4 regions of the Paenibacillus sp. ALE2 genome follow, and region 2 is predicted to be linked to each of the others. Evidence: a T-box and tRNA genes for the amino acid it is inferred to sense, from the RefSeq annotation. Region 2 holds a T-box; the other regions hold tRNA genes.

Region 1 (7,311 bases), 2.2 Mb from region 2:
TATTATTCGCCAACCCTGAAGCTCCCTATAATCTTTCTCCTGCGGGAACAATGCAAATACCTCAACTACTTCATCTGATTAAAGAACTATCTGAAGAAACCGATGTAGTTGGGTTAGGTATAACCGAACATATGCCGTGGGATTCCATTAACTTAAAGAATCTGCTTGGGGAAATACCTATTTTGAATCATTAATTCTACTTACGATCTATACATGTTTTTTTGACTTAATTTTCGAAATGGAATTATTAGAAATTCGTTTGAATTAGAGTATTGTGTAAAGAAAGGACTTCTGGGGATTTATGCTGTTATGGAGTCCTTTTTTATTTTTTACTTTTTATTTTCATTTATTAATTTTAGTACTGGATTAAGGAACTCTTCAAAAAAGAAGTCGCCTCCCTCACCCGGAGTTAGTGCTTTATTATGATCAAAAGATTCGAAATCTTCTGGTACCGAAATATGATAGAGCGTGCCAAAGTGAGTATCAGTTAACCTATATTGCATAAAATAACACCTCAATTATGTGACTTGAATAGCTCAGCACCGGATAAAAAGGAATACTCAGGAGATCAAGTAGTCGCTCGCTCTACTAATTTGAATTCCAAGGGATGTAATTCTTCATGTAGCCCCTCTAGGGCATTTCGAATCATAATGAATGCATTTTCCGCTTGCTTGTCAATCGGGTAATGAATGGTGGTTAAATCAAGCAAATGCGAAATTTCGGTGTTATCAAAGCCCACCACTGCAACATTACTCGGGACCGAAACACCGAGCCTACGTGCTTCGGTCAAAAGTCCTGCAGCCAAATAATCGGTAGAACAAGCGAAGGCATCCGGCTTGTTGGATTGTTCGCCCCACCAGTGAGCAATTTGTTCACCCGCTTCTATTGAATTTAAGCCATAAAAATGCGAGAAAGCATCAGCGTTCAAATCATATTTTTTGCAAAAATCATGATAAGCCCGGATGCGCTCTTTTGTATTCAGCCCCCTCATATTCCCATATACATTCACAATGCTGCGATAGCCTCTGGCATACAGATGCTCCAGCGCAAGCATGTACCCCTGATACTGGTCCATAAATACAGACGGGATTGCCTCAATGTTTACACGCTGCCATGTCACAATTGGACCATATTTGGTGTAGTGCTCAATCACACTCCACTCATTGACGCGAATCATACAGACCAAGGCGTCCAGTTGCTTTCTCCGCAACATTTCCAGTGCTTCAAGCTCCCGCTCCTTCTCTCCATTCGTAATAAATAGTGACATATTAAAACCATGCTCCTGGGCATAGGTTGTAAATCCACGCACAAATGAACCCAATGAATCATTAAAAGAAATTGAAATAATTCCTATGAGCTTGGTCATGCCCTTTTTTAATGAAACCGCATTCAAATTAGGTACATAATCCAGTCGGTCTATGACCTCCTGTACACGCTGCCTTGTCGGTTCACTTACGTACGGATGGTTATTAATGACACGGGACACCGTTGCCGAGGATACACCCGCCAGCTTTGCAATTTCATGAATATTTGCCACATTTCTCACCTCGTTCTTTCTATTTTAGCATGTTCGTGTTTAGCATGTTTCGTGGCCCCGCCCTATAATTGTCACCTTCCCCAAATAAGTTTTTTAAAAGCGCTTGACCTGTAATGCATTACAGGGATTACAGTGAATTTGAGCTTAAGAAAGAGGTTTTAAAAAACATACTCAGGAGGCACTAACCATGAAAAAAGGCATAAAGATCGCAACTATTGGCGGAGGCTCCAGCTATACACCAGAATTAGTAGAAGGTTTTATCAAACGTTATGCAGAGCTTCCCATCCGGGAATTATGGCTGGTAGATATTGAAGCAGGACGCGAGAAACTGGAGAACGTAGGGGCCATGGCCCAACGGATGGTGAAAGCCGCCGGCATTGATTGTGAAGTACATTTGACACTGGATCGTCGGGAAGCCTTGAAGGATGCCGATTTTGTAACGACCCAATTTCGGGTAGGCTTATTGGAAGCCCGGATTAAAGATGAAAGTATTCCGTTAAAACACGGTATGATCGGTCAGGAAACCAATGGGGCTGGTGGGATGTTCAAAGCTTTTCGTACCATACCCGTTATCCTCAGTATCGTAGAAGATATGAAAGAACTGTGTCCGAATGCATGGTTGATTAACTTCACCAACCCTGCGGGCATGGTCACCGAAGCTGTGCTTCGTTATGGTCAGTGGGATAAAGTCATCGGATTATGTAATGTTCCAATCGGCGCGATCAAGAGTGCATCGGCTGTGCTGGACAAACCGGAAGAAGAGCTGTTCTTTAAATTTGCAGGAATTAACCACCTTCATTGGCACAAAGTTTATGATAAAACTGGAGAAGAATTAACAGAACAAGTTATCGAAGGACTGTATGCTCCTGGCGCAAAACCGGAGAAGGTCGTTGAAAATATTAAGAACATGCGCTTCCTGTATGATCAGGTTCGTCAATTGAAAATGCTACCTTGTCCTTACCATCGGTATTACTATATGACCGATAACATGCTCAAGGAAGAATTAGAGGAGGCCAAAAACGAAGGAACTCGGGGCCAAGTCGTCAAACGTCTGGAAGAAAGTCTGTTTGAATTGTACAAAGATCCGAATCTGGATTACAAACCAGAGGAATTATCCAAACGCGGCGGTGCGCATTACAGCGATGCTGCCTGTGAAATCATCAACTCTATTTATAACAACAAAGGCACATTGATGGTAGTTAGTACGCGTAACAACGGTGCGATTGATGATGTCCCTTATGATAGCGCCATCGAAGTAACTAGTGTTATTCGCGCGCATGGTGCGGAGCCTGTCAACTTTGGCAAATTCCCTCCAGCACAACGGGGACTGCTGCAAGTCATGAAGGCGATGGAAGAGCTGACCATTGAAGCGGCGGTCACTGGTGACTATGCGACAGCACTGCAAGCCTTCACCTTGAATCCGCTCGTTCCAAGCGGCGATATCGCCCAAACTGTGCTGGATGAATTGCTGGAAGCACACAAAGAGCATCTGCCGCAATTTTTTGCTCATAAAGAGAAGGCGACAGTATAAAGCCAGAATCAATGATACTGCCGGAACACAAAAAAACTTCCTAATATTGAATTAGGAAGTTTTTGCTACGTCCCAGGAGGGATACTCTCCCTACGGTCGAGACTGCGAAGTTTATGCTAACGATGCTTAGCTCCGACGTCCCCCCAAGGGGTTCTCATCCCACTGGAACACAAAAAAAACTTCCCAATATTGAATTAGGAAGTTTTTGCTATACGTCCCAGGAGGGATTCGAACCCCCGACCGACGGCTTAGAAGGCCGTTGCTCTATCCAGCTGAGCTACTGGGACAAAATGATAATCCATAAAACCTTATGTATTCAGTGCATTAATGATTATATCACATTTTGGGCAACTGTCAAAAGCATTTTTTCATTATACAGGAAAGCAGGCTGCAAAAGGAATCATTTGGACGCTAACGGGGTATTATGTACAAAGAACGATGCCAAAAAGGAGGGGTTAATCCGTGAGAGGCCTTTTGTCTTCACTTTGTTATTTTAGCATTTTTTTCGCACCTTTTCTGGTGCCGGTCATTGTGTGGATTGCAGTCCGGGACGAATATGTTCAGGGACACGCGAAAAAAGCCATTTTATCGCACATTTTCCCCATTATTGCGGCGATTCCGCTAGTTTATTTTATTATCACTGCCAATCATGCAGGCTCGGTTATCGGGTTTGTAATGCTATTCGTAGTGGTCTATCTCGGCGTTTTTGTCTATAACATCTACAAAGGGATCATGACGCTGCGTGAAGCGGCCTAATTCAAAAGAAGCCTCTCGCATTCGCAATTTTGACGAATACAGAGGCTTCTTCAGGGTCATTTATAAATGAGCGTTTCTCAGTTTATGACTGTTTATTTATTACCGAAGCGTCTAGGACTTCTTCGCACCTCATGTCTTACATTTTTCTCCATCACTTCTTCCGCGAACTCATTGTTATGAATATAACTGCTGCCTTTGTTTTTCTTATACTTCGATTTGCCGTCTATGATTTCCCCCTCCTTTCACGCTGATCTGGCGATGGCGCCGGTGTCCAAATTAACAAAAGCCGAGGTATAGCACACCATATCCTCATGCCCCGAACTCCTTGGCAAACTCTGTACTAAGCTGCCCATAGGAGAGCAATTCCCTTTTGAACTTTTCCCGTTCCTCACCAGCGGTAATGTGCGTAGAGTCCGTAAAAGCCTTGTCGGTCACTTCTTCAAATGCCGAATGCAGATTATTGTCATACCAATCCAGCTCCAGATCGGCATCATTGCGGATGATCCGTACCATGTCATAATCAGGCTGACCATCCTTCTGATTCGTAGCTGTGATATAAACCAGCAGCTCCGGGTCATCTGCGGCACCGGGACGCACTTCTACCTCAGCACAGCGCACTCCGTCAAGTTCAGTGAAGCGGCGTATTTTGGCATCCTTGATGTAGTACATTGTCTCCCTCCTTCCTCACGTGTAGGCGGGTTGCCCCATCTGTAGTTTTCGGAACGGACAGACATTTTATGCTTCTTTTCGGCATATATACTGATGAACTGGGGATTTAGTTTTTGATTCATTCCAACACTGGATGAACACGACAAAGAGAGGATGAATAGACATGTGCGGAATTACAGGTTTCATACAGTGGAACGGAGATTTAATGCATCAATCTGAGCTGCTGCTAAATATGACGCAAACGCTCTCCGATCGCGGACCGGATGCTGCGGGTACCTGGATATCCAATCCGTGTGCCTTCGGACACCGAAGACTAAGCGTAATGGACCCGGAAAACGGCGCTCAGCCCATGATCCGGCAGCTTGAGGATATCACTTATACGATTGTATATAACGGGGAAATATATAACGCGCCTGAGCTGAAAAAAGAGCTGCAACAACGTGGGCATTTTTTCCGTACACAATGTGACACAGAGGTACTGCTCGAATCTTATATCGAATGGGGCCCGGATTGTGTAGATCGGTTGAACGGCATTTTTGCGTTTGCGGTCTGGGATAGTGAGCGGGAGCAGGTATTTCTGGCACGAGATCGACTGGGAGTGAAGCCGCTATTTTATAGCCAAACTGAAGATGTATTTGTATTTGGCTCCGAACCCAAAGCCCTACTCCAGCATCCAGCGGTAGAGGCGGCAGTAGACGCCGAGGGATTGGCAGAAATTTTTATCATTGGGCCTGCACGCACCCCCGGACACGGCGTCTATTCGTCGATGAAGGAGCTGCGTCCCGGGCATACCCTCACCTACAGTCGCGACGGCGTACGCATTCAAGCCTATTGGAAGCTGGAAAGCATTGCGCATGAGGATAACACCGAAGAAACGGCACTCAAGGTACGAGAACTGTTAATGGATACCGTGGAACGGCAGCTTATTTCGGATGTACCGGTATGTACCTTATTGTCTGGCGGGCTGGATTCAAGTGCTCTGTCCGCATTAGCAGTTGATTATTACAAACGTACCGGGCAGGGACAAGTTCATACGTATTCGGTCGATTATGTGGACAACGACAAGCATTTTAAAGCCCATGCGTTCCAGCCCGGAGCCGATGCTCCCTGGATACAGCGGATGGTCGATGAATTAGGGACAAATCATCACTGGATTGAATTCGATACACCAGAAGTTGTAGCCGCTCTGAGCAACTCCACGCTAACGCGGGATTTACCCGGCATGGCGGACGTGGATTCGTCACTGTATCTCTTTTGCCGGGAGATTAAAAAGGGCGCTACTGTTGCCATTTCTGGTGAAGCAGCAGATGAAGTGTTTGGCGGATATCCGTGGTTCCATCGGGAGGATATGCTGAACTCAGGCACATTCCCGTGGGCGGTTGCTCCCGATATGAGAGCGAGTCTGCTATCCCCCGAAGTGCGGGACTGGATCAAGCCGCTGGAGTATTTGAACGACCGTTACTCAGAAGCAGTCGGAGAAGTACCAAAGCTACCGGGGGAAACAGGAAAAGCTGCGCAAATGCGCGTCATGTCCTATTTGAACATCACCCGCTTTATGCCTACCCTGCTGGATCGCAAGGATCGGATGAGTATGGGGGTCGGACTCGAAGTACGGGTGCCGTATTGCGATCATCGGTTGGTGCAATATGTATGGAACATTCCGTGGAGCATTAAGATGACAGGCGGACGTGAAAAAGGTATTTTGCGCAAGGCGCTGGAGGGCGTATTGCCGGATGATGTGCTGTATCGTAAAAAAAGCCCGTATCCTAAAACGCATAATCCCTCCTATCTTGCCGCTGTGAAAAAGCAGGCGCTGCAACTGCTGGATGATTCCTCTTCCCCACTGCTCAAGCTGATCGATACGAAAAAGATACGGGATATTGCCGCCTCACCGGAGGCATCCACCAATCTGCCTTGGTTTGGCCAGCTAATGTCGGGTCCGCAGTTGTTTGCTTACTTGACCCAAGTGGATAACTGGCTACGCACTTACAAGGTGGCTATTCGATAAAATGTGCTAACTGCTTAAGCCGTAAACTACGAGATGGTAACCGCCTGTTTTTCTCAATGCATGCTATACGTGGAACAGAAAATACCAAAAAGGCTATCCGCGCCTATGACTGACGGATAGCCTTTTTTTCGTATATGACAGGTATATATTCAACCTGCTGCCAAACTATGCCTGTGGATTTCCCAGCTTTGTTGCCAAATTACGCAGGGCTATGCCTCGATGACTGATAGCCTGCTTTTGTTCCAACGTCAGCTCCGCCATTGTCTTTTCAAACTCTGGCAAATAGAACAGCGGATCATACCCAAACCCACCGCTGCCTGCGGTTTCAGTCGTAATCCAGCCTTCCACGGAGCCCGTCGATTCCAACGTCTCCCCAGTCTGTGGATTATACAGAATCAAGGTACAGACGAATTGAGCCGGGCTTAGCAAAGGCTGTCCGGTATCATCACCAAGCTGCTTTGATTCCAGAACATCAAGCAGCTTGATATTGTTTTCGTGATCGCTGGCGCCTTCTCCCGCATAACGGGCCGAATATACGCCTGGCGCACCATCCAGCAAATCCACGCACAGGCCGGAATCATCGGCCAGCACAGGCAATCCGAGCACATCTCCCACCGCTTTGGCTTTTTTCAGCGCATTTTCGGCAAAGGTTGTGCCATCCTCAACGACATCAGGAATGTCTGGATAATCGTACATACTTCTGACTTCCTTGCCAAACGGCGCAAAAGCATGTGCAAATTCCCGCACTTTCCCTTTATTCTTCGTAGCGACAATGACAACCGGACCATCCAGTCGCATTAGGCCCCAGCT
Region 2 (7,311 bases):
ACCACCTGTTAAAAGTACAGCCTCGACGTCCTTATGTGCTGCAGCTTCGGTTACCAACTGCCGGATACCCTCATAGTCGTCTTTGACGATAACATATCGAACAACCTTATACCCATTCGTTTCTAGTAGTTCCTTGAGCAGTCGTCCCCCAGTATCGGTTTCCATGGTTCGTGTATCAGAGACGGTCACGACCATGCAGTTAACCTGCTGCGGAGACTCCCGTCGGTGCTCCTCTACAGATGTTATGTTCATTACAATCTTCACTCCTTGATTCATGGTTAAGCATATTCTTTTTTTACAATAGAGGAATGACCGACTGGATGCAAGTCAGAAACGAGGGATAAAAAGTTATGTGATTAATATCCTTGCGCTTGCACCTTGGAATATAGTACACTTCCTTACATAAGTCGGGATTTTCTGGGTTTATTTTGTTGAAAGCGCGAACATCAATTGATTAATTTCAAGGCTCAGCGGGTAATAGTACAGCAGGATCAACAACTGGGAGGTAATTGTATTATGAATCATTCATACCAAAAATGCGTGGATGCTTGCCTGGAATGTATGAACGCTTGCAATGTATGCTATGTAGCAAGTTTGAAGGAATATGATTTAGCTATGCTGCGTGAATGTATTCGAGTGAGTAGGGAATGCGCAGAGATATGTGGGTTTGCTGCTCAAATGTTGCAGCGCGGAACGGATTTTGCCGAGGAAATCTGTGAGCTATGCGCCAAAGCCTGTGAGGTATGTGCTGCTGAATGCAGCAAGCATTCCCATAATCATTGCAAACATTGTGCAGAGGCCTGCCGTCATTGTGTTGAGGCTTGTCGCCAATTGGTGGCAGTGTAATTACATATACAGAACTAGTCCCTGAAGAGGGAATAAAAGGTTGCTTTCTACTAAATAGGTTTGTATAATGGTGGGAATTAACGTCAAGGAACGGGAGAGTAGCAACGGAACCGTATCATTACAGCGAGCCGGAAGAGGTGGAAGCCGGTATGAAATCCGATGTGAAGCGCACCCGGGAGACGGTTGATCCAACGATAAGAACTTCTAGTAGATCAACCCGGCTGACACCGTTATTTGTCAATGGAGTGAAATCGCGATTTGTGTAAGCTAGCTTTATCTACACAACCGATTTACGAAGAGTGGTACCGCGGGGATATCGAAGTTCTCGTCTCTTGATTATATCAAGAGACGAGGGCTTTTTTTGTTAGATCCTATAAAAAGAAGGAGAGAGGAACATGTTGTTGATGATTGCTACCCAAGCTATTTTAGCTCATACGGGCTTGGAGGAGAAAGAAGTTTTATCTTTATTCGAGGTGCCTCCGCAGCCTGAATGGGGAGATGTGGCGTTTCCCTGTTTTGTGCTGGCTAAGAAATTTCGAAAGTCTCCACAGCATATTGCAATGGAATTGGCAGAGCTAGTAAGCCATGAAGCGGGTCTAACCGCTACAGCATCGGGTGCCTATGTAAATATTACATTGGATCGATCTGTTCATATTCCACCTATGCTAGCTGAATTGAGCAAGACTGAGTTTCTCAAGCCCAATATTGGGCATGGACAGCGAGTAGTAATTGATATGTCCTCGCCCAATATTGCCAAACCATTTGGTATCGGTCATCTTCGTTCTACTGTTATCGGTGCCGCCTTGTATCGCATACTTAGTGAAACCGGATATGTACCGATTAGTGTGAATCATCTAGGGGATTGGGGGACACAATTTGGCAAGCAAATTGCGGCCTATAAAAGATGGGGCAATGAAGAGCAGCTACAACAGGATCCGATCGGGGAATCATTGAAGTTATATGTCCGTTTTCATCAGGAGGCTGAGCATGACCCGTCTTTGGAGGATGAAGGCCGCGAGTGGTTCCGACGTTTGGAGCACGGGGATACTGAGGCTCAACAACTATGGGAGTTTTTTGTTGAAGTCAGTCTGGGTGAATTTGATCGTATGTACCAACGTCTTAACATTTCGTTTGACCATGTGTTGGGGGAAAGCTTTTACAATGATAAGATGCAGGCAGTTGTTGCCCAATTAAGAGCAAAAGGACTGCTGGAGGAAAGTGATGGGGCACTTGTGGTTCGTCTGGAAGACGAGCAGCTGCCACCATGTCTTATTTTGAAAAAGGATGGGACCACCATTTATCCCACCCGTGACCTGGCAACAGCGATTTATCGTCATGAAGTGATGAAGGCTGATCGGCTGCTGTATGTCGTTGGCGGGGAACAGAAGTTACATTTCCAACAGGTATTTGCGGTGCTCAAGCATGCAGGGGAGGCATGGGCAGAGCAATGTGAGCATGTACCGTTTGGTTTAATGCGGTTTGCAGGCAAAAAAATGTCCACAAGACGCGGCAAGGTGGTGAGACTGGAGGAAGTGCTGGATGAAGCTGTAGCGCGTGCTCAAGCCATTATTACGGAGAAGAATCCCAATTTGCTGGAACAAGAGGCAATAGCAGAAGATGTCGGCATCGGAGCGATTATTTTTGGCGATTTAAAAAATAACCGTCTGAATGAAGTGGATTTTTCGTTGGAGGAGGCATTGACCTTCGAAGGTGAGACTGGCCCTTATGTGCAGTATACCCATGCGCGTATACGCAGCCTTCTGGAGAAAGCTCGCGCTCGCGCTGAGGTTGATTCTAATTCCAGTGACAACGTCCTTGGTCAAGAAGGGCATTCTCCTGAATGGAATATCGTTTCGGATGAAATGCTGGGTGACGCAGGCTGGGCCTTGCTTAAGCAGTTGGATCGCTATCACGGGCAGCTGATACGTGCTGCTCAGCAACTGGAACCTTCGGTTATTGCTAGATTTGCATTGGATACAGCACAGGCGTTCAACCGTTTTTATGCTAAGGAAAGGATTGTCGATGGTGGACAGTGGCGCATTCAGTTGGCGGAACAGACTGCAGATATGCTGGCAAGTACACTGCGACTTCTTGGACTGAAAGCCCCTAACCGGATGTAAGCTACCACAAGTGGGTATTTTTGTTAGGTGCACTGCTGCTTTTGCTAGCTAAAATTACTGCGAATTAGCTCTTTTCTCTAAAAGGCGCTGCAAAAGGAAAACTATCATAGACACTTTTGGGTTTGCATGGAGATGGTGAGCAGAAAAGAGCAAGACGGGTTACACTAATCGCAGGGTATTCCAATGTTTTGCAACCAATTTGTGCATATTTGAAACATTTGATGGTTTTATTGCGTCCGTAAGTATAGAAGCAAAGTAAACATGGAGGTGTATCTCATGATCAAAAATAAAAGCGTGGCAGCTGCGCTGCTTGTCGTCTGTTCATTGGCTGTGGCTACGTCGGCTTCTGCCTTTCGTGATATAAAGGGAGCTGAGCAGGAGAAGATCGTAAGTTCACTTCAGAACAAAGGAATTATTCAAGGGATAACCAAGGATAAGTTTGCACCGGATCAAACGCTCACGTATGCACAAGGAGTACACTTGGTTGTTCGGGCGATGGATCTTCAGGTTATGCCTGATTTTACAACGGGCTCCTTTGCAAACATTCCGACTTCCGCATGGTATGCCGATTCCTATCGGATTGCAGTCCAGCACCAAATCCCTCTGTCACCGGATATTGATCCAAGTACCCGCATGACTAGGGAGCAATTCGCGAATATTCTGTATAAAGCAGTGAGTGCAACGGGGGAATATCCAACGGTCCGTATGCTTATTAACATAGCAGATGGCAAAAAATTAGACCAAGAGTCGAACGAAGCAGTTCAATTTCTTTTGTTGACCAAAATTGCAACATTGGATGAAAAGAGTAACTTTAACCCGGATCGTAAAGTAACGCGGATGGAGGCAGCTGAAATGGTCTATCATGCATCCGAGTTTGTACAAAATCATAAACCGGTGCAAGCCACTCCGGAAAATCCAGCTGAGCCTGTAGACCCGGCTCAACAAACCAATATTAGTATGAGCATAGAGAAGGCGAATGACCAGCAGAACAAAGTGACCATCACTCGTCTGCAGGCACCTAATCCGGGTTATGGCATTGAAGTGGATCACATCGACTACGTAGATGAAACGAATGCAGTCATTTACTACAAGCTGACGAGTCCAAAACCGGGTGAAATGAACATTCAAGTCATTACGGATACCCATACCAGTACATTGGTAGACAGTAAGTATAAGGTTACGCTCAAAGCAGTCGATGGAACAGTGCTTCCTCCCACAGGTACAGGCACGTCTGTAGCTAAATAAAACGACAAGATATGTCATATATAAAATAAAGCCAGCGAGTCCCCAATATGAATGGAGACCGCTGGCTTTTTCATGCTAAATATTAATTGTTAGCCCCAGGCTCTAGTATTATTTAAGCTTTAAATGCGACTTTACCTGTAAGCAAGTCATTTTGCGCAGAAGGTGTAGCTGAGGAAGATGCAGATTCTGCTGCAACCGTTCCTGACTGAAGCTGATACATTTGGAAGTAACGTCCACCCTGGGCCATAAGCTCGTCATGGCTACCCCGTTCAACAATTTCACCCCGATGCAGCACCAAAATTTGGTCTGCACTACGAATGGTGGACAAACGGTGGGCAATGATAAAGGTCGTACGTCCCTTTTTGAGCACTTCAAGAGCAGATTGGATGAGCGCTTCCGTTTCGGTATCAATATTGGCGGTAGCTTCATCCAGAATTAAAATGGCCGGATCAAAGGCTAACGCGCGAGCGAAAGAAATAAGCTGACGTTGCCCGGCGGATAAGGTGCTGCCTTTTTCAATAACAGGCTCATCAAATCCTTGGGGCAAATGGGCTAGCAGTTTGTCGGCTCCAACGTCATGCAGCGCTTTATTCACCTGCTCTCTCGTAATTCTACTATCTCCGAGACTGACATTAGAGGCTACCGTACCTGTGAACAAATATGGGTCTTGAAGCACAATACCCATATGATGGCGAAGCCATTGCTTAGGAATACTTTTGACAGGCGTTCCGTCAATGGTGATCGTTCCTTTTTGCGGATCATAGAACCGGAATAGCAGGTTGATAATCGAGCTCTTACCTGATCCGGTATGCCCGACAAGAGCAACCGTTTGGCCGGGCTGTGCTGTAAAGGAAATATGCTTAAGCACATCATCCTTTTTGTAGGCAAAGGAAACATCATTAAATTCTACCTGGCCTTTGTAACGCGGCATCGTACCATCTGTCACCGGCTCTCCAGTTTCGTCCATCAATTCAAATACGCGTCCTGAGGATACGATGGAAGTATCCAGTACGGCGAGCTGGTTGACCATCCCCGTTATAGGTTGGAACAATCGACCCAGCACATCGACGAAGGCATACAATACCCCTAGTGATATCGCACTACCTGTAGTGCCAAGCGCCGCAGATCCAAAATACCACAACACGACAGCGAAGGCGAGGTTTCTCAACACGTTGACCAAATTGTGCGAAGTAAAAGCGTTCAAATTCAGCATTTTATTCTGATGCTTCATATAGTCATCATTTAACTCTTCAAACTCTTGCTGTGTTTGTTTCTGATGCCGGAATACACGAATAATGGACATCCCCTGAATGGATTCATTAATAATCGCATTAATCTCGCTGAGCCTGGATCGGATGATCGTGTTATAGCGGGTTGCAACCTTGCGGTACAATACAATCCATAAGATCAGCAACGGTACAATAAATAGAGAGATAAGACCCAGTCTGAAATCCAGTAGAAAGAGTGCCACATATACCCCTGCCATCGTTACAATCCCTGAAGTGAAGTTTGAGAGTACAGCCACAAACAAATCTTTGACTGCCTCCGTGTCATTCGTAACACGGGATACGACCTTGCCTGCGGGTAAGTTATCAAAAAAGTAAACTGGCAAGCGCTGAATGTGTGCATAGAGATCAAGCCGAAGCTTCTGAATGACTTTGTTCGCCGAGGATTGCAGCCAGTATGTTTTGCCGAACTCGGCAAAAATCGAAACGACTAAAAAGAAGCAATACCACCCAATCAGCTGAAAAATGCCGGGCATTTCCGGTTTGTAAAAGCTATACAGCTCATCAGCCGTTAGAGCCTTAGCTTTATAACGAAAGGTGTCGGAGCCGCGTGTCACGGTCAGCGTACCGTTCGTAAAGGATCGGTTACCATCCGCTACCTGGACGGAACCATCGACAAATACAAAAGATCTGCCGACTTGTAAAATCCTCGCTTCGCGCCCTTTGGTCTCCCCGGCCTCAAAGCGATCTTCACGTTTAAAATGGGTTCCAGCATAACTTATAGTGCCGTCCACACTAGTCGTTTCATAAAATGGTTTTTCAATAGCGAGCATGTGGTCGTCAATCATCGTTTTGGCGATGAAGGGACCGGCCAGCTCAGCGGCTACTCCAATAGCCAGGGCGATGAGAGCGGCAATAAAACCCGCTTTGCTCGTCAGTGCATACTGGAACAGCCTTTTGCCGATATTGGGTTTCATTAGGATACCTCCCCTGAGGTCAGATCAGATTCCACTTGTTGCCGTTCATATTGTTGTCGGTACCATCCGTCAGCTTGAAGCAGCTCATTGTGGGTTCCTTCCTCAATAATACGTCCTTGCTCCAGCACGACGATCCGATCTGCATGCTCTACAGCCGATAGACGGTGGGTGGAGATCAAGGTTGTTTTACCCGAGCGTTTATGACGGATATTGTCAATAATACGTGCTTCCGTGCGGGCATCTACTGCTGATAGTGCATCGTCGAGTACTAGAATATCCGGATCACCGATAAAGGCGCGCGCAAGCGAAACACGCTGCTTCTGACCGCCGGACAGGGCGATGCCTTTTTCTCCGACGAGTGTATCCAGCCCATCGGACAGGGTTCCCAAATCCTGATCAAAGGCGGCCGTACGGATCGCTTCCATGATGTAATCATCATCGGCCCCAGGCTTTCCGAACTGAATGTTCTCGCGCACCGATTTGGAGAACAAAATTTGTTCTTGCGGCACGTAGCCAATCCAGCTGTGTAATTGTTCCGCTGCAATGTCCTCCAGCCGAGTGCCGGAGATTAAAATATCACCACTGCCAGTCGGATATTCATGCAATAGCTGTTTGAGCAAAGTGGATTTTCCACTGCCTGTTCGACCGACGACACCTAGTGTTTCTCCACGTTTGAGCTCCAGATTCACATGTGACAGATTGTCAACCGTGGAGGTAGGATAACGAAAAGTCACGTCTTTCATAGTGATGGATTCGGGATGATCCACTGGAACAGGTTGGGCTACATCCTGAACGTCTGGCTGGACATCGAGAGTTTCATTGACCCGGTCCAGGGAAGCGCTACCGCGCTGCATAATGTTAATCAGTTCGCCAATGGCAAACATCGGCCAAATCATC
Region 3 (7,311 bases), 2.1 Mb from region 2:
TTTCTCGGAAGCTGCCAGGTGACGTATTATAATACAAGTCGCATGGATACTTACGCGCCGGACTGCATAGTGAAACAGTATATACTGCATTATAGCAATGAGGAACAGAAGACAATAAACCAGGCTGTATTAGACCCAAAAGAGGCGCAGGATGTGAGAGACCGGCTGGTTTCTCGTATCGAGGTGCATCTGGAGAGATCGCTTTAATTCATTTAAGCCGTCATGCTGCCAAACGGAGCATGACGGCTTTTAAAACTTTAGACTCTTGTATTAGTGCGAATTATGCGGAAATATCTTGCAAATCCAATATAACAGGGCAGTGGTCACTGCCTGTAATATGGCAATCAATACTCGCATCTATTAAAAGCGGACGAAGCCGCTCCGAGACGAGGAAGTAATCAATCCGCCAGCCGATATTCCGTTCTCTCACCTTTGGCATATAGGACCACCAGGAATAAACATCCGTTCGATCAGGATAAAAATATCTGAAGGTGTCTATAAATCCAGCGTTGAGCAGCTGTGACATGCGGTCTCGTTCCTCGGGCGTGAAGCCAGCATTTCCGTAGTTGGCTTTGGCATTTTTGAGATCGATCTCCTGATGAGCCACGTTCAAGTCTCCGCAAATGATGACAGGCTTCAGAGTGTCTAGTTGTTGCAGATAGTTGCGAAAACGGTCTTCCCATTCGAGCCTGTATGGCAATCGGGATAAATCCCGTTTGGTATTCGGTGTGTACACATTGACAAGATAAAATTTTTCAAATTCCAGCGTAAGGGTTCGACCCTCCGGTTCTTCATTTTCTTCGAGTCCATAATGCACAGAGAGCGGCTTGATTTTGGTGAAAATAGCTGTGCCAGAATACCCTTTTTTCTCAGCATAATTCCAGTATTGCATGTATTCCTCCATGTTCTCCATGAGGATTTGTCCTTCTTGAAGCTTCGTTTCCTGTACGCAAAAAATATCGGCATTCGTTTCTTTTAGATAAGTATAGAATCCTTTGGTTACACAGGCTCTTAAGCCATTTACATTCCAAGATATTAATTTCATTTGATTAAACTCCTTACTACTCCACGCAGTCAAGCGGTGTAATGGGTATATCCTCGATTAAAAGGCTGTCCCAGACAAGCGCTCGAACAGCGCTACGGAAACAGCCTTTTCTACATTAATAGGTTGTAATACGATGCTGGGCTCCAACGTTCACGGTGGGTCCTATTTCGCTGGAAAATAAAAAAAGCTTCCTAAATAGGAAGCTTCGGCTATACGTCCCAGGAGGGATTCGAACCCCCGACCGACGGCTTAGAAGGCCGTTGCTCTATCCAGCTGAGCTACTGGGACATAAAATTCAAGCGAATATTAATATATCATATGGATGAAAAAGATTCAAGTCTTATTTTACATATATCGCTTATTCGGGCTCTACACCACATAAATTCAGACTACACATCGTTTTTTTTGCCTTATAAAAGGGTATGTTAGAATACAGGTGAATATGTTGAAGACGAGTGGTTGAACTTCGGCTGCTGTTTCTCATATAATCTACAAATACTTAGCTTGCGGAGGAGAGGGGGTGCCTTGAAAATAAAGGACTCCAAGGTGACGACAAAAGAAAATAATATCGTATTGTTTCCGAAGACACTGGACTACTATCAAATTCAACTTACGGTGATGCTTGAAAACGAACGTTACGGAGAGGCGATGGCGATGCTGCGCTTTTTGATGCAGTGTCAGGGACAGGAGCAGAAACAATACGATGAATGGAACGCTCTATCACAATGGTTGGAAGCTGCATTTCCACAGTATGCTGACAGCGGAGCGGTAACGGACAGTGTGGAAGAAGACGAAGTCAGTGAAGTTGAGTTGGCTCGCCGTCATGCACGTTTTAAGCAGGAACAGGATGCAGGCTACGGTAACAAGCTTTTGCAGATGGCTATGGATCAACCGTTATCCGAACAGACGATTCTAGCTTTGGAACAGCTATCCTACTTGGAACTGCCGGAGATCGACGATGCTTTGCTTCGCTGGATTACTGAACGGGAAATCCATCCTCTTCTCCAATTCCGTGTTCTACAGACATTGAGACGCCGCGGAATGGAAGGAACGATAGAAATCAGACGGGGTGATGAACAGACGGAAATCGATATTGAAACGGTTCCGTTACAGCCTGATGAGTTTCCAGAGGCGATTATGCGTATTTTGGAACGGGTAGCCGACCAGACTGAAGTGCATGAGCCCACACTATTCTATTTTGCACAGGAGCTGTGGTCACAGTTTGTGATGGCCGTGTACGGTACTAAAGATTATAGATCAATGTTGATAGAGGAGGACGGAATGCCGGATATTTGGGCAGCAGCACTCCATCAGACCGTTTCGGAAAGTTTGAACGGGAACAACAATGAAGAAGAAACCCGCGCTATATATGGCATTACAGATGCACTGCGCTTCCGTTTTGAGCAAGCATATCGGTCGATGCGATTATTCGTAGCGGCGGGAATGAACACTCCTTAATGACCGGAAACGTTTACCTGTTAAAGCATTCAAGGGCTGCTCTTGAAAAAGACAGTAATGTTAGATATACTATAGTGGTTATTTTGTGTGCGTTGATTGTAATGAAAACTAAGTGAAGATTTTGTTGGAGGGGAAAGCATAAAATGAAAGCAACTTGGGAGAAAATAGAGAAGAACCTTGGGGTTCTTGAAGTTGAGGTAGACGCGGATCGTGTAGCCGCTGCACTCGACAAAGCTTTTAATAAAGTGGTTAAACAAGTAAGCGTACCAGGATTCCGTAAAGGTAAAGTGCCACGTCCTATCTTTGAAAAACGTTATGGCATTGAAAGTCTGTACCAGGATGCAATTGACTTCCTGTTGCCAGAAGCATACAGCCAAGCTGTAGAGCAAACAGACATCTTCCCAGTAGATAGCCCAGATGTTGAAATTGATCAATTTGCTAAAGGCGAAACTTTCAAATTCAAAGCAAAAGTTACTGTTAAACCTGAAGTAACTTTGGGCGATTACAAAGGCGTAGAAGTGCCTGTAAGCAAAATCGAAGTAAGCGACGAAGAATTGGCTCAAGAGCTGGAGCGCCTGCAACAACGTCATGCTGAATTGGTTGTCGTTGATGAAGATGCTGCTCAATCCGGCGATACAGCTATCATTGACTTCGACGGTTCCGTAGACGGTGTACAGTTCGAAGGTGGACAAGCTGAGAAGTATTCTCTGGAACTGGGTTCCAATACCTTCATCCCAGGCTTTGAAGATCAAGTGATTGGTTTGCACACTGGTGATTCCAAGGACGTTGAAGTAACGTTCCCTGAGAACTACCATTCTGCTGACCTCGCTGGTAAACAAGCTGTATTTAAAGTGAAAGTTCATGAACTGAAACGCAAAGTTCTTCCTGAATTGGACGATGAATTTGCTAAAGATGTAAGTGAATTTGACACACTTGCTGAATTCAAGGAAGACTTGAAAAAGCAATTGCTGGAACGCAAAGAAAACGAAGCTAAAGCAGCTCGTGAGGGCGCTGTAGTGGAGAAAGTTGCTGAAAATGCAACAATCGACATTCCTGAGGCAATGGTTAAGAGTGAAGTGCAAAACATGGTTCGCGATTTCGACAACCGTCTGCGCAGCCAAGGCATGAATCTTGAAATGTTCCTCGGCTTCTCCGGTCAAAGCAAAGAAGACCTGGAAGAGCAAATGAAAGCTGATGCTGAGAAGCGCGTACGCAACAACCTCGTGCTGGAGCAAGTGGCTAAAGCAGAAAACATCGAAGTTTCCGAAGCGGAAATTAATGAAGAGCTGCAAAACATGGCTGATGCTTACAAACGTTCTGTAGAAGAGATCCGCAGCATTCTGGAAAGTAACGGCTCGTTCGCTAACTTGAAAGAAGAGATCTCACTGCGCAAAACAATCGCTTTGCTGGTTGAAAACAGCAAAAAAGTTGAAGCGCCAGCTGCAGCTGCTGAGTAATTTAAACGATAAAATATACGGTGTATGCTGTAACAGGCTGCAACGTAGTAATTAGATAAGGATAAGGCACGTAGTGAAAGTTACGTGCCTTATTTTTACCTTAGACAATCCAAATTTTAGTCGTTTATGGAAACGCTGTGAATGGTGTTTTCTGTTTTACATAAGTCACTACCGTACATTTGCACATACATACGAAACATGGTTAAATATGAGAAGGTCTCGGCAGGACGTCTGTAAATAGCCTGCATTTTATATATGAGCACAGGCAAATATGACACGAGACTCTGAACATGTTAAAATATTTTGTAAGGTGTTCACGTTTCATGATTGCCGCTTCCGTTTTAATGGGACTTAAGGAAGCGGATGAATACAGGTGTTCATTTTAATAAAGAAAAGAGGTTGGTCGTGATGAGTCTCGTCCCTATGGTTGTGGAACAAACGAATCGAGGAGAACGATCTTACGATATTTACTCGCGGTTGCTTAAGGATCGCATCATTTTCCTAAGTGGCCCGATTGATGACGATGTCGCCAATCTCGTCATTGCACAGCTATTGTTCCTTTCTGCGGAAGACCCGGAGAAGGACATTAATTTGTACATTAACTCGCCAGGCGGTTCTGTTACTGCAGGCATGGGTATATATGATACAATGCAATTCATTAAGCCGGATGTATCGACGATTTGTGTAGGTATGGCTGCTAGTATGGGCTCTTTATTGCTCACAGCTGGTGCACCAGGCAAGAGATATGCACTTACCAATAGTGAAGTTATGATTCACCAGCCGCTCGGCGGCATTCAGGGGCAAGCCTCCGACATGCTGATTCATGCGGACTGGATTATCAAAACACGTGCCAAGCTGAATCAAATCTATGTGGAGCGTACAGGTCAGCCCCTCGAAAAAATCGAACGTGATACTGACCGGGATTTCTTCATGGAAGCGGAAGAGGCGAAAGCATACGGTATCATTGACCAGGTGCTGTCTAAACCGATTAATCTGTAAAGGGGTGGCTCTATGTTTAAATTTAATGATGAAAAAGGACAATTAAAATGTTCTTTCTGCGGTAAATCTCAGGATCAGGTTCGCAAGCTTGTTGCCGGACCGGGCGTATATATATGTGACGAATGCATCGAGTTGTGCACGGAAATTGTGGAGGAAGAATTGGGTCATGAAGAAGAAGTAGATCTAAAAGACATTCCAAAACCAATGCAAATCCGTGAAATTCTGGACCAATATGTTATTGGTCAGGATCAAGCGAAAAAATCATTGTCTGTTGCGGTATATAATCACTACAAACGTATTAATACACAAAACAAAATTGATGATGTGGAATTGCAAAAAAGTAACATTCTGATGCTTGGACCTACAGGTTCGGGTAAAACGTTACTTGCGCAAACCATGGCTAAAATTTTGAACGTCCCATTTGCAATCGCAGATGCCACTTCCCTTACGGAAGCTGGTTATGTGGGTGAAGACGTTGAAAACATTTTGCTGAAACTGATTCAAGCTGCCGATTATGATGTAGAAAAAGCCGAGCGCGGCATTATCTATATTGACGAAATTGATAAAGTAGCCCGCAAATCCGAAAACCCGTCCATTACGCGTGACGTATCGGGTGAAGGTGTACAGCAAGCGTTGCTTAAAATTTTGGAAGGCACAGTTGCTTCTGTACCTCCGCAAGGTGGTCGTAAGCATCCACATCAAGAATTCATTCAAATTGATACCACGAATATCCTGTTCATTTGCGGTGGTGCCTTTGATGGTCTGGAGCAAATGATCAAACGTCGTATCGGTAAGAAGGTCATCGGCTTTAACGCGACTAGTGAACAAAAAGATCTGAAACCAGGCGAATATACCTCCATGGTATTGCCAGAGGATCTGCTGAAATTCGGTCTGATTCCGGAATTCGTAGGACGTTTGCCAGTTATTTCTACGCTGGAGCCGCTTGATGAGAAGACATTGGTTCGTATTTTGTCTGAACCAAAAAATGCCTTGACCAAGCAATATCAGAAGATGCTGGAACTGGACAATGTGCAGCTGGAATTTAAGCAAGATGCTCTGGAAGCCATTGCTCGTGAGGCGATCAAGCGTAACACGGGTGCCCGTGGCCTTCGTGCAATCATCGAAGGTATTATGCTCGACGTTATGTACGAAGTTCCTTCCCGTGATGATGTGACGACTTGCGTCATCAACGAGCAGGTAGTAAAAGATAAAATCGCACCGGAACTCGGTGGTACAGATAAGGATAAAAAACAAGAAGAGAGCGCCTAAGGATTGATACTTCGCGATCTCTACAATATGAGAAGCCAGATCTCCACTTCACTAAACCCGTATGAGGTTTTATGGGGTGGAGGTTTGGCGTTAATGGGAGAGAAAAGTACATGTTCTTAAGACAAGACACACGTCCCGTTAAAGTCGGGAATCTGACGATTGGCGGCAGCAATGAAGTCATCATCCAAAGCATGTGTACAACCAAAACGGCAGATGTGGAAGCTACAGTAGCTGAGATTCTTCGCTTGGAAGAAGCCGGATGTCAGATAGTGCGGGTTACCGTCAACAATGAGGAAGCTGCCGCAGCTATTAAGGAAATTAAGAAGCGGATTCATATTCCGCTGGTTGCAGATATTCACTTTAATCACAAGCTGGCTCTACTGGCGATTGAAAATGGGATTGACAAGGTTCGTATTAACCCAGGCAACATTGGACGACGTGAAAAAGTGGAAGCAGTCGTTAAGGCGTGTAAAGAAAAAGGGATTCCGATTCGGATTGGTGTGAACGCCGGATCATTGGAACAGCATTTACTGGATAAGTATGGCTACCCGACGCCAGAAGCGATGGTAGAAAGTGCACTGTACCATATCGGGATACTCGAAGAGCTTGATTTCCATGATATTATCGTATCACTGAAGGCTTCTGACGTTCCAATGGCGATTGCGGCTTACACGAAGGCAGCTGAAATTATTAAGTATCCCCTCCATTTGGGCATCACCGAAGCCGGTACACTCTTTACTGGAACGGTTAAAAGCGCAGCGGGTATGGGAGCACTGTTGGCAGCTGGTATCGGGTCCACCATGCGTATCTCACTAAGTGCCGATCCGGTCGAAGAAGTGAAGGTAGCACGGGAGTTGCTCAAAACGTTTGGGTTGATCACGAATGCAGCTACATTGATTTCTTGTCCGACTTGCGGGCGTCTGGATATTGATCTGTTCTCTATTGCGAACGAAGTAGAGGATTACATTGCAAAACTCAAGGTGCCGATTAAAGTATCCGTACTGGGGTGTGCAGTTAACGGTCCGGGTGAAGCGAAGGAAGCTGATATCGGAATTGCCGGAGCACGTGGAGAAGGTCTATTGT
Region 4 (7,311 bases), 2.1 Mb from region 2:
GAAACAATAACACCTGTTTCCGCTCTATGATGTTGCTCGATAAGGAATTCTTATTTAGCCAATTTAGCGAAGTATTCCAACGTACGGATCAATTGTGCAGTGTAGGACATTTCGTTGTCGTACCAAGCTACAGTTTTAACCAGTTGTTTGTCGCCAACAGTCAGAACTTTAGTTTGAGTTGCATCAAACAGGGAACCAAAAGTCAGACCTTTGATGTCAGAAGAAACGATTTGATCTTCAGTGTATCCGTAAGTTTCAGGATCGGAAGCTTCTTTCATCGCTGCGTTGATTTCTTCAGCAGTTACGTTTTTCTCCAGAACTGTTACCAGCTCAGTCAGGGAACCTGTTGGTACTGGAACACGTTGAGCTGCACCATCCAATTTACCTTTCAGCTCAGGGATAACCAGACCGATTGCTTTAGCAGCACCAGTAGTGTTAGGAATGATGTTTTCAGCTGCTGCGCGAGCACGACGGAAGTCACCTTTAGCATGTGGAGCATCCAAAGTGTTTTGGTCGCCAGTGTAAGCGTGAATTGTAGTCATCAAGCCTTCAACGATACCAAATTTGTCTTGCAGTGTTTTAGCCATAGGAGCCAAGCAGTTAGTTGTGCAAGAAGCACCGGAAATTACAGTTTCAGTTCCGTCCAGAATTTCATGGTTTACGTTGTAAACGACAGTTTTCATGTCGCCAGTAGCTGGAGCGGAGATAACAACTTTTTTAGCGCCGCCTTTCAAATGTTTCTCAGCAGCTTCTTTAGTTGTGAAGAAACCTGTGCATTCCAGAACGATGTCTACGCCCAGGTCTCCCCAAGGCAATTCTTCAGGGTTACGGTTAGCCAAAACTTTAACTTCTTTACCGTTTACTTTAAAGAAACCGTCATGTACTTCTACTTGTCCTTGGAAAGTACCTTGTGTTGTATCATATTTCAACAGATGTGCCAGCATTTTGGAATCTGTCAAGTCGTTAATTGCTACTACTTCAATACCTTCTACGTCTTGAATACGGCGGAAAGCAAGGCGTCCAATACGTCCGAAACCGTTAATACCAACTTTAACTGTCATGAGTGAGTTCCTCCCAAAGTTCGTTTAGTTTAGTTTTATATATTCAAGACAGACCCGAAAGCCCGTCAAGACAACACAATTAAAAAACCTTATCAATCTCTTAAATAACGGCTTACAATCTCGGCAGCAGCGCCTTCGTCGGTGACAAGAATGTCTTCCTGTCCGAAACGCAATACTGCATGAATAGCAGCAGCCTTGCTCTTGCCTCCAGCCACACCTAACACCGTCTCCGTACGCCTGATGTCCTCCAAACGGAGTCCAAGCGTCAGCATTCTGTGAACAACGACGCCGTCTTCGTTAAAATAATAACCAAACGATTCGGCGACCGCACCCTCATTGCTGATCTGGGCAAAGGTTTCAGGGTCAAGCTTGCGTCTGTGGGCCATTGCTATGGCGTTGCCTATCCCGTGAATGATAATACGACTCTCTCGAATCAGGCTTAATATATCCTGAATATTCGTATCCTCAAGCAAGGAGTTGTAAGCATGATTGCTGAGCAAATCCGGTACATGGAGCAGACGGTATTGAGCGCCGACCTTGCGAGCCATCGTGGAGGCAATTGTATTTGCCTGCATTTCCATGCTCTCTCCCAAACCCCCGCGTGCCGGTACAAACCATCCGCCCTTAAGCGGGCCGTTAGCAGGTAATGCCAGTTGTTCCGCCACATCTGCAATCGTCGTGCCACCTGTTACAGCGACCACGTCCTCGTCATCCATAACACTCAGCAGCGCCTTTGCGCCAGCACGGCCCAGTTCCTGCTTCGCTAACGGTGAAGCATCCGAATCCCCTGGAACGACAACCACCTTCCTCAAACCGTAGGCTTGACGAATCTGATCCTCCAATTGGGACAGGCCGAACAAGTTGTTCGCAATCGGCTCCAGCTGTTCCAGCAGATCCAGTCCTGCTTTGCTCACCTTCATGCCCACACTCTCAATCTCAATTAGCCCTTGCGCTTTAAGGAGATCAGTCTCAGCGCGCAGTACGCGCTCGGTCATATCCAGTGAAGCTGCCAGTGTTCTGCGTCCGATAACTTCGGACAGCATAATCTGATGCAGGATCGTGTACCTTTTTTTCAAAACATCCATGAGGTCGGGCAGAAGCTGCTTCTGTATTTCTAATATCTTTCGCATGCTTTCCACTCCCGCACACTTCTAAGTTCTGTCTCTATGCTATATCTCTAACTGGTCTTAAAATGTCCCGGGATAACTTTTTAAGTCCCACGTATATCTTACCCAATATTTGCTTCACATGCAAGTCTATCTGAACCTATATTTCTCAACTTTTTATGTGAATATGCGCACGTAATAAAAGCTTGCAATTCAATGCCGTATATCATATAATCATCTTTGTTTCCAATTAATTAGTTGGTTGCTTGTAATGATTCATTTTTGCGCCCGTGGTCCAACGGATATGACGTAGGCCTCCGGAGCCTGAGATCGAGGTTCGATTCCTCGCGGGCGCGTCGTTTTATATGATTGGCTATATGTTCCATATGATGTTTTTAACCAAAAAGAGCGCTAAGCGTTCTTTTTTTTAATCAATAGTTTGACTTTCTTTGACTTTTTGTTTGAAATTGTTTATCATGTGGTTAATACGGTAACAGTTTATAAATAGGGATGTGTATTCGGCATATCCACCAAATCCACTAACGATTTAAGGGAGGTTTTTTGACGTGAGCTATGTTCCTATGGTAGTAGAACAAAGTAACCGCGGCGAACGCGCCTATGACATTTATTCCAGACTGTTGAAGGATCGCATTATTTTGTTGGGCTCGGACGTCAATGACGTTGTAGCCAACTCAATTATTGCCCAAATGCTGTTTTTGGCTGCTGAAGATCCTGAAAAAGACATTCACTTGTATATTAACAGCCCTGGCGGTTCCATCACAGCTGGTATGGCCATTTTCGATACGATGCAATACATTAAACCTGACGTATCTACCATTTGTGTAGGTATGGCTGCTTCCATGGGTGCTTTCTTGCTGAATGCAGGTGCCAAAGGTAAACGTTTTGCCTTGCCAAACAGTGAAATTATGATTCACCAGCCACTAGGCGGTGCACAAGGACAGGCAACGGATATCGAAATTCGTGCCCGTCGCATTCTGAAAATGCGTGACAAATTGAACCGCATTCTCGCAGATCGCACAGGTCAACCACTGGAACGCATCGAAAAAGACACAGACCGCGACTATTTCATGTCCGCTGATGATGCCAAGGAATACGGTATTATTGATAAAGTGTTAACTAGCTCCTCTCCAGAAGGTGTATAAGAAAAGTGGTTTTCTTCTGAATAGCTGGTAAATAAAAAGGCTGCCTCGGATTTTCGTATCCGGTAGGCAGTCTTTTTTATTTACTATTAATTTTCAATATATACCTAATCTAGATTATTGATTTTGTCCCGCAAAAGGCTTACCGCCCTGAGGCAGCAGTTGAGCGAACGAGTAAGTAAACTCCGGAATTCCATAAGCGTATGGCGCATAATCATACAAATCAAACACGATGGTTACTCCACTGTTGGTCACATAAAAATTCTGATCTGCGGCCAACTCTTTAAATTTCTCAAAACCTTCGCCAGCCTGGAGCGCATCAATTTTTTTCTTCAAATCAGCATTCAGGAACTTTTTATAGTTAGGATTTGCCTTCAATACGTCAGACAATTGCAACTGCTTACCATCAGCAAGCGAGAACGTATATCCTTTACGTGCCGTCATACCGTGTGCGCCACCTGTATACGAGTAGTCCTGCATAATCACACTTAGAATACCGTCCTTATTATAGGCAATTGCAAAATCATTTTCGAAATCATACGGTCTTTCTGCTGTAACCTCTCCCTCTGCCACCATCTTTTTGCCTGCTGCCAATACTGTCTCTGCATGCTTTTTAAGCACATTATTAATGGCCTGTTGAGCCTCAGGATTCAGCTGGCTGCCGCTGATTTGCGGATACTTAATCTTATAGGATACCTTTGCATTACTCGAAGCTGGAAGCGTCTGAGATGCAATTGTGATCGGATTTAGCTGGCTTTTACTCAATGTTACTGTTTTCTGAGTTGCATTCCACTGCGCATCGATACCCAGATAGTCTTTCAGCAGACTCATAGGAATATATAGCTTCCCGGCGATCATTTTGGCATCCATGCTGCGCGTGTTGATCCCGTTCACATTGGCATAGGCATCCGAGGAGGAGACCACGATATAGAGCTTGTTGTACCCGCTCCCCACTGTATATGTCCCTTCCTTGGTGTCATAGCTCACCGGAATTCCCAAACTATCACGCAGTGCTGCCACTGGAATCATTGTATTCCCGTTCACTTGTACACCTTTAGCGGCCAACGTTTTACCATTCCATTGGATGGCGATCCCGGGTTGCTGTGTTGTCGCTTGCTGCTGTTTGGTCGAAGCTGCCTCAATATAGGAAACGGGAACGACCGCAACCCCTGCTAAGATTCCCGCTGCCAGCAGTGCTGAGCCCCATTTTTTCGTATGCTTGTTCATCGTAAGTATTCCTCCTATTGTGAATCTGTATTATCTATGTGTTTTGATCACTTTTCTTATTATATCTATACCCTATTGTATGTAGTTTACAATCTGTACACTCCCTGATTTCAATCTGTACACCTAACAGCCATTAGCTATGACAGACTCATTACAAAACGGTTTCAATAGACAAAAGAAGCCAACAAGTCACCCTGCAATGTTGCAGGCGCTTGCGGCTCCGTTTAATGGTCTATACTAGTTCATCTCATATTGGGCAGACACTTGGACTTTCACCGTTACTTGGCCCGACTGTATCTCTGTTCCGCCACTCATATCCATGAGCGCTTTGGACATGGCATTCTCACGTTGTGTGAAAACCTGAGCTTCCCCGCCATCTACTGTCACATTCACCAGAGCCCCTAAGCCGCGTTTAGCTGATTTTGCTACGGCACTGGCTTTGGATTGAGCGTTATCCAACGCTTTTGCAATAGCAGCTTCTTCATAAGAAGAAGGATTCTCTACGGAAAACTGTATATTATCTACGTTGTTTGCACCGGAGTTTGTAGCCTCATCCAGCAGCTGACCAATTTTGTCCAAGTTGCGATATTTCACAGAAAGTGTATGGTTGGCCATGTAGCCTTTGAGCTTCTGTCCTTCTTTCTCGTTATAGGTATAGTTAGGTTGTACAGAGAACTGGCTTGTCTGAATATCGTCTGCACTGATACTCCATTTTTCTTTTAACAGCTGTGTGACCTTGTTTATTTTCGCAGCATTAGCTTTTTGAGCAGCAGCAGCAGTATTTCCTTCCGATTGCACACCAATAGAGAGATAAGCGATGTCTGGCTTAGCCATTATTTCACCACTTCCACTCACATTAATTACACCCTTCGCCGTCGTCGCCGTTGCAGCATAAGCGCGATCAGCTCCCGTCCACAGCCCTCCTGCTACTCCTCCAGCTAATAATGCTCCTGCAAGAATTGCTGTGCTTACTGTTTTTGTCCAAACTCTCATCGTACTCAACCTCTTTCTTGAAAATGTTTGTACCTTCCAGACGGAAAAAACGGGAAAAGGTTGCAGGCAAGCGGTATAAATTTCCGAAACAAGGCATACCACAGGGGTTTTAATTATTTGTAGCTTGGACTTAACACGGTCGCTATATTCAAATAAATATACATAATAACTTAATGGTGGGGCTGGGTTAATACTTTTTTCTGGATACAAAAAAAGCCCCCAAGGGGGCTTTCGCTAAGAGCATACATCATACCAAAAAGCAGCAGATGTTCGTTTATTGATTTTCCAACTCAACCTTACTAACCAGACTTACTAAAGCGTTTACAGCCTGTTCGGCGTCCGCACCTTCGGCACTAATATTGATTTCAGTACCTGTACTGATGGCGAGGCTCATAATACCCATGATGCTCTTGGCATTAACCTTTTTGTCTTCTTTTTCCACAAAAATTTCAGATGAATATTTATTCGCTTCCTGTACGAACAACGCAGCAGGTCTGGCGTGCAGTCCTGTTTTCAAGCGTACGACTACTGGATGTTTTGACATGTCAGCTTACCCCCTCATCAAATAAATCTGGACGCTATTTACTCCATTTTATTTATCACATTATAACATTAACCCGGGACAGACACTAGAAAAAAAACTAAAAAAACCGGGGCTAAAAGCCCCACAGACCCTTTTTTACGGAATCAGGCCGTTTTCCCCCCTGATTTTGTCAGCCATCTCATCAATTTTGCGAAGTCGATGATTTACACCCGATTTACTCACGACCCCTTTGAGCATTTCCCCGACTTCTTTCAAATTCAAATCGGGATGAGCGAGTCGAATTTCTGCCACTTCACGCAGCTTATCCGGCAAGGTCTCCAAACCAACTTCCCTCTCCAGCAGCTTGATATTCTCAATTTGCCGGACAGCGGCTCCGATCGTCTTGTTCAAATTCGCTGTTTCGCAATTAACAATACGGTTTACGGAATTGCGCATATCGCGCATAATGCGTACATCCTCAAACTTGAACAAGGCTTGGTGCGCCCCAATGATACTGAGCAGCTCAATGATCTTCTCGCCTTCCTTGATGTAAAGGATAAAGCCTTTTTTTCGCTCAATACAGCGGGCGTTGAGATGAAACTCATTAGCGAGATCAACTAACGCCTGACAATGCTCCTCATACATCGAAGAAATCTCAAGATGGTAAGACGACCCCTCTGGATTATTCACAGAGCCACCTGCCATAAAGGCACCCCGCAAATAAGCCCGCTTACAACAGTTTTTCCGAATGATATCACGATTAATCCCGTCAGTGAACAAGAAACCTTCTGAGACAATATAAAGCTCCTTTAGCAGCTCTTGTACACCATTGGGGATACGGACAATATACACATTATTTTTTTTCAAGCGCATTTTTTTCCGTACAAGCAGTTCGATGTGAAGTTGAAAATGCTTTTTGATCAAGGAGTAAATCCGCCTTGCAATCGCGGCATTTTCTGTGGACACGTCCAATATCACCCTTTTATTCGACAGTTGTACGGATCCGAGCATACGTATGAGCGCAGACAGTTCCGCTTTTTCACAGCAGGGCTGGCTTTCAATCATCGTAAGCTCTTTTTTCGTTTGTGCCGCAAAGGACAAGGGACTCACCTCCTTCTTAACATCCAGTTTTGTACCAATTGGTAAATATGCTGGCTCAGTTTGTCGGCATCATGCCGTAAATACGTACGGAACAGAACTAACGTATCTGCCACTACTTTATATCCTCGATCAGCCAGCTC

What was found. The T-box of region 2 lies ahead of argS (arginine--tRNA ligase). A T-box ahead of a tRNA ligase gene usually reads a tRNA of that ligase, here a tRNA-Arg.
Region 1: it encodes a tRNA-Arg, which carries the amino acid that the T-box ahead of argS (arginine--tRNA ligase) is inferred to sense. The anticodon was not compared.
Region 3: it encodes a tRNA-Arg, which carries the amino acid that the T-box ahead of argS (arginine--tRNA ligase) is inferred to sense. The anticodon was not compared.
Region 4: it encodes a tRNA-Arg, which carries the amino acid that the T-box ahead of argS (arginine--tRNA ligase) is inferred to sense. The anticodon was not compared.

The regions. Positions count from the first base shown of each region.
Region 1 covers NZ_CM134213.1:2,902,103-2,909,413, reverse strand. The annotation lists gene ACXHJ1_RS12750 (arginase family protein) at 1-194, shown strand, start outside; gene ACXHJ1_RS12745 (LacI family DNA-binding transcriptional regulator) at 569-1,537, opposite strand; gene ACXHJ1_RS12740 (6-phospho-beta-glucosidase) at 1,725-3,068, shown strand; tRNA gene ACXHJ1_RS12735 (tRNA-Arg) at 3,282-3,355, opposite strand; gene ACXHJ1_RS12730 (DUF4870 domain-containing protein) at 3,531-3,824, shown strand; gene ACXHJ1_RS12725 (hypothetical protein) at 4,134-4,493, opposite strand; gene asnB (asparagine synthase (glutamine-hydrolyzing)) at 4,657-6,501, shown strand; gene ACXHJ1_RS12715 (XTP/dITP diphosphatase) at 6,667-7,299, opposite strand; gene rph (ribonuclease PH) at 7,299-7,311, opposite strand, start outside.
Region 2 covers NZ_CM134213.1:5,058,040-5,065,350, reverse strand. The annotation lists gene ACXHJ1_RS21630 (MogA/MoaB family molybdenum cofactor biosynthesis protein) at 1-252, opposite strand, end outside; gene ACXHJ1_RS21625 (four-helix bundle copper-binding protein) at 517-846, shown strand; T-box leader at 924-1,182, shown strand; gene argS (arginine--tRNA ligase) at 1,242-2,966, shown strand; gene ACXHJ1_RS21615 (S-layer homology domain-containing protein) at 3,243-4,211, shown strand; gene ACXHJ1_RS21610 (ABC transporter ATP-binding protein) at 4,324-6,414, opposite strand; gene ACXHJ1_RS21605 (ABC transporter ATP-binding protein) at 6,414-7,311, opposite strand, start outside.
Region 3 covers NZ_CM134213.1:2,964,119-2,971,429, forward strand. The annotation lists gene ACXHJ1_RS12950 (cellobiose phosphorylase) at 1-207, shown strand, start outside; gene ACXHJ1_RS12955 (exodeoxyribonuclease III) at 281-1,045, opposite strand; tRNA gene ACXHJ1_RS12960 (tRNA-Arg) at 1,260-1,333, opposite strand; gene ACXHJ1_RS12965 (hypothetical protein) at 1,571-2,503, shown strand; gene tig (trigger factor) at 2,647-3,960, shown strand; gene clpP (ATP-dependent Clp endopeptidase proteolytic subunit ClpP) at 4,369-4,959, shown strand; gene clpX (ATP-dependent protease ATP-binding subunit ClpX) at 4,972-6,228, shown strand; gene ispG (flavodoxin-dependent (E)-4-hydroxy-3-methylbut-2-enyl-diphosphate synthase) at 6,339-7,311, shown strand, end outside.
Region 4 covers NZ_CM134213.1:1,371,586-1,378,896, forward strand. The annotation lists gene gap (type I glyceraldehyde-3-phosphate dehydrogenase) at 51-1,061, opposite strand; gene ACXHJ1_RS05815 (sugar-binding transcriptional regulator) at 1,154-2,191, opposite strand; tRNA gene ACXHJ1_RS05820 (tRNA-Arg) at 2,452-2,523, shown strand; gene clpP (ATP-dependent Clp endopeptidase proteolytic subunit ClpP) at 2,734-3,330, shown strand; gene ACXHJ1_RS05830 (PdaC/SigV domain-containing protein) at 3,445-4,554, opposite strand; gene ACXHJ1_RS05835 (SIMPL domain-containing protein) at 4,792-5,547, opposite strand; gene ACXHJ1_RS05840 (HPr family phosphocarrier protein) at 5,822-6,091, opposite strand; gene whiA (DNA-binding protein WhiA) at 6,227-7,171, opposite strand; gene ACXHJ1_RS05850 (gluconeogenesis factor YvcK family protein) at 7,177-7,311, opposite strand, start outside.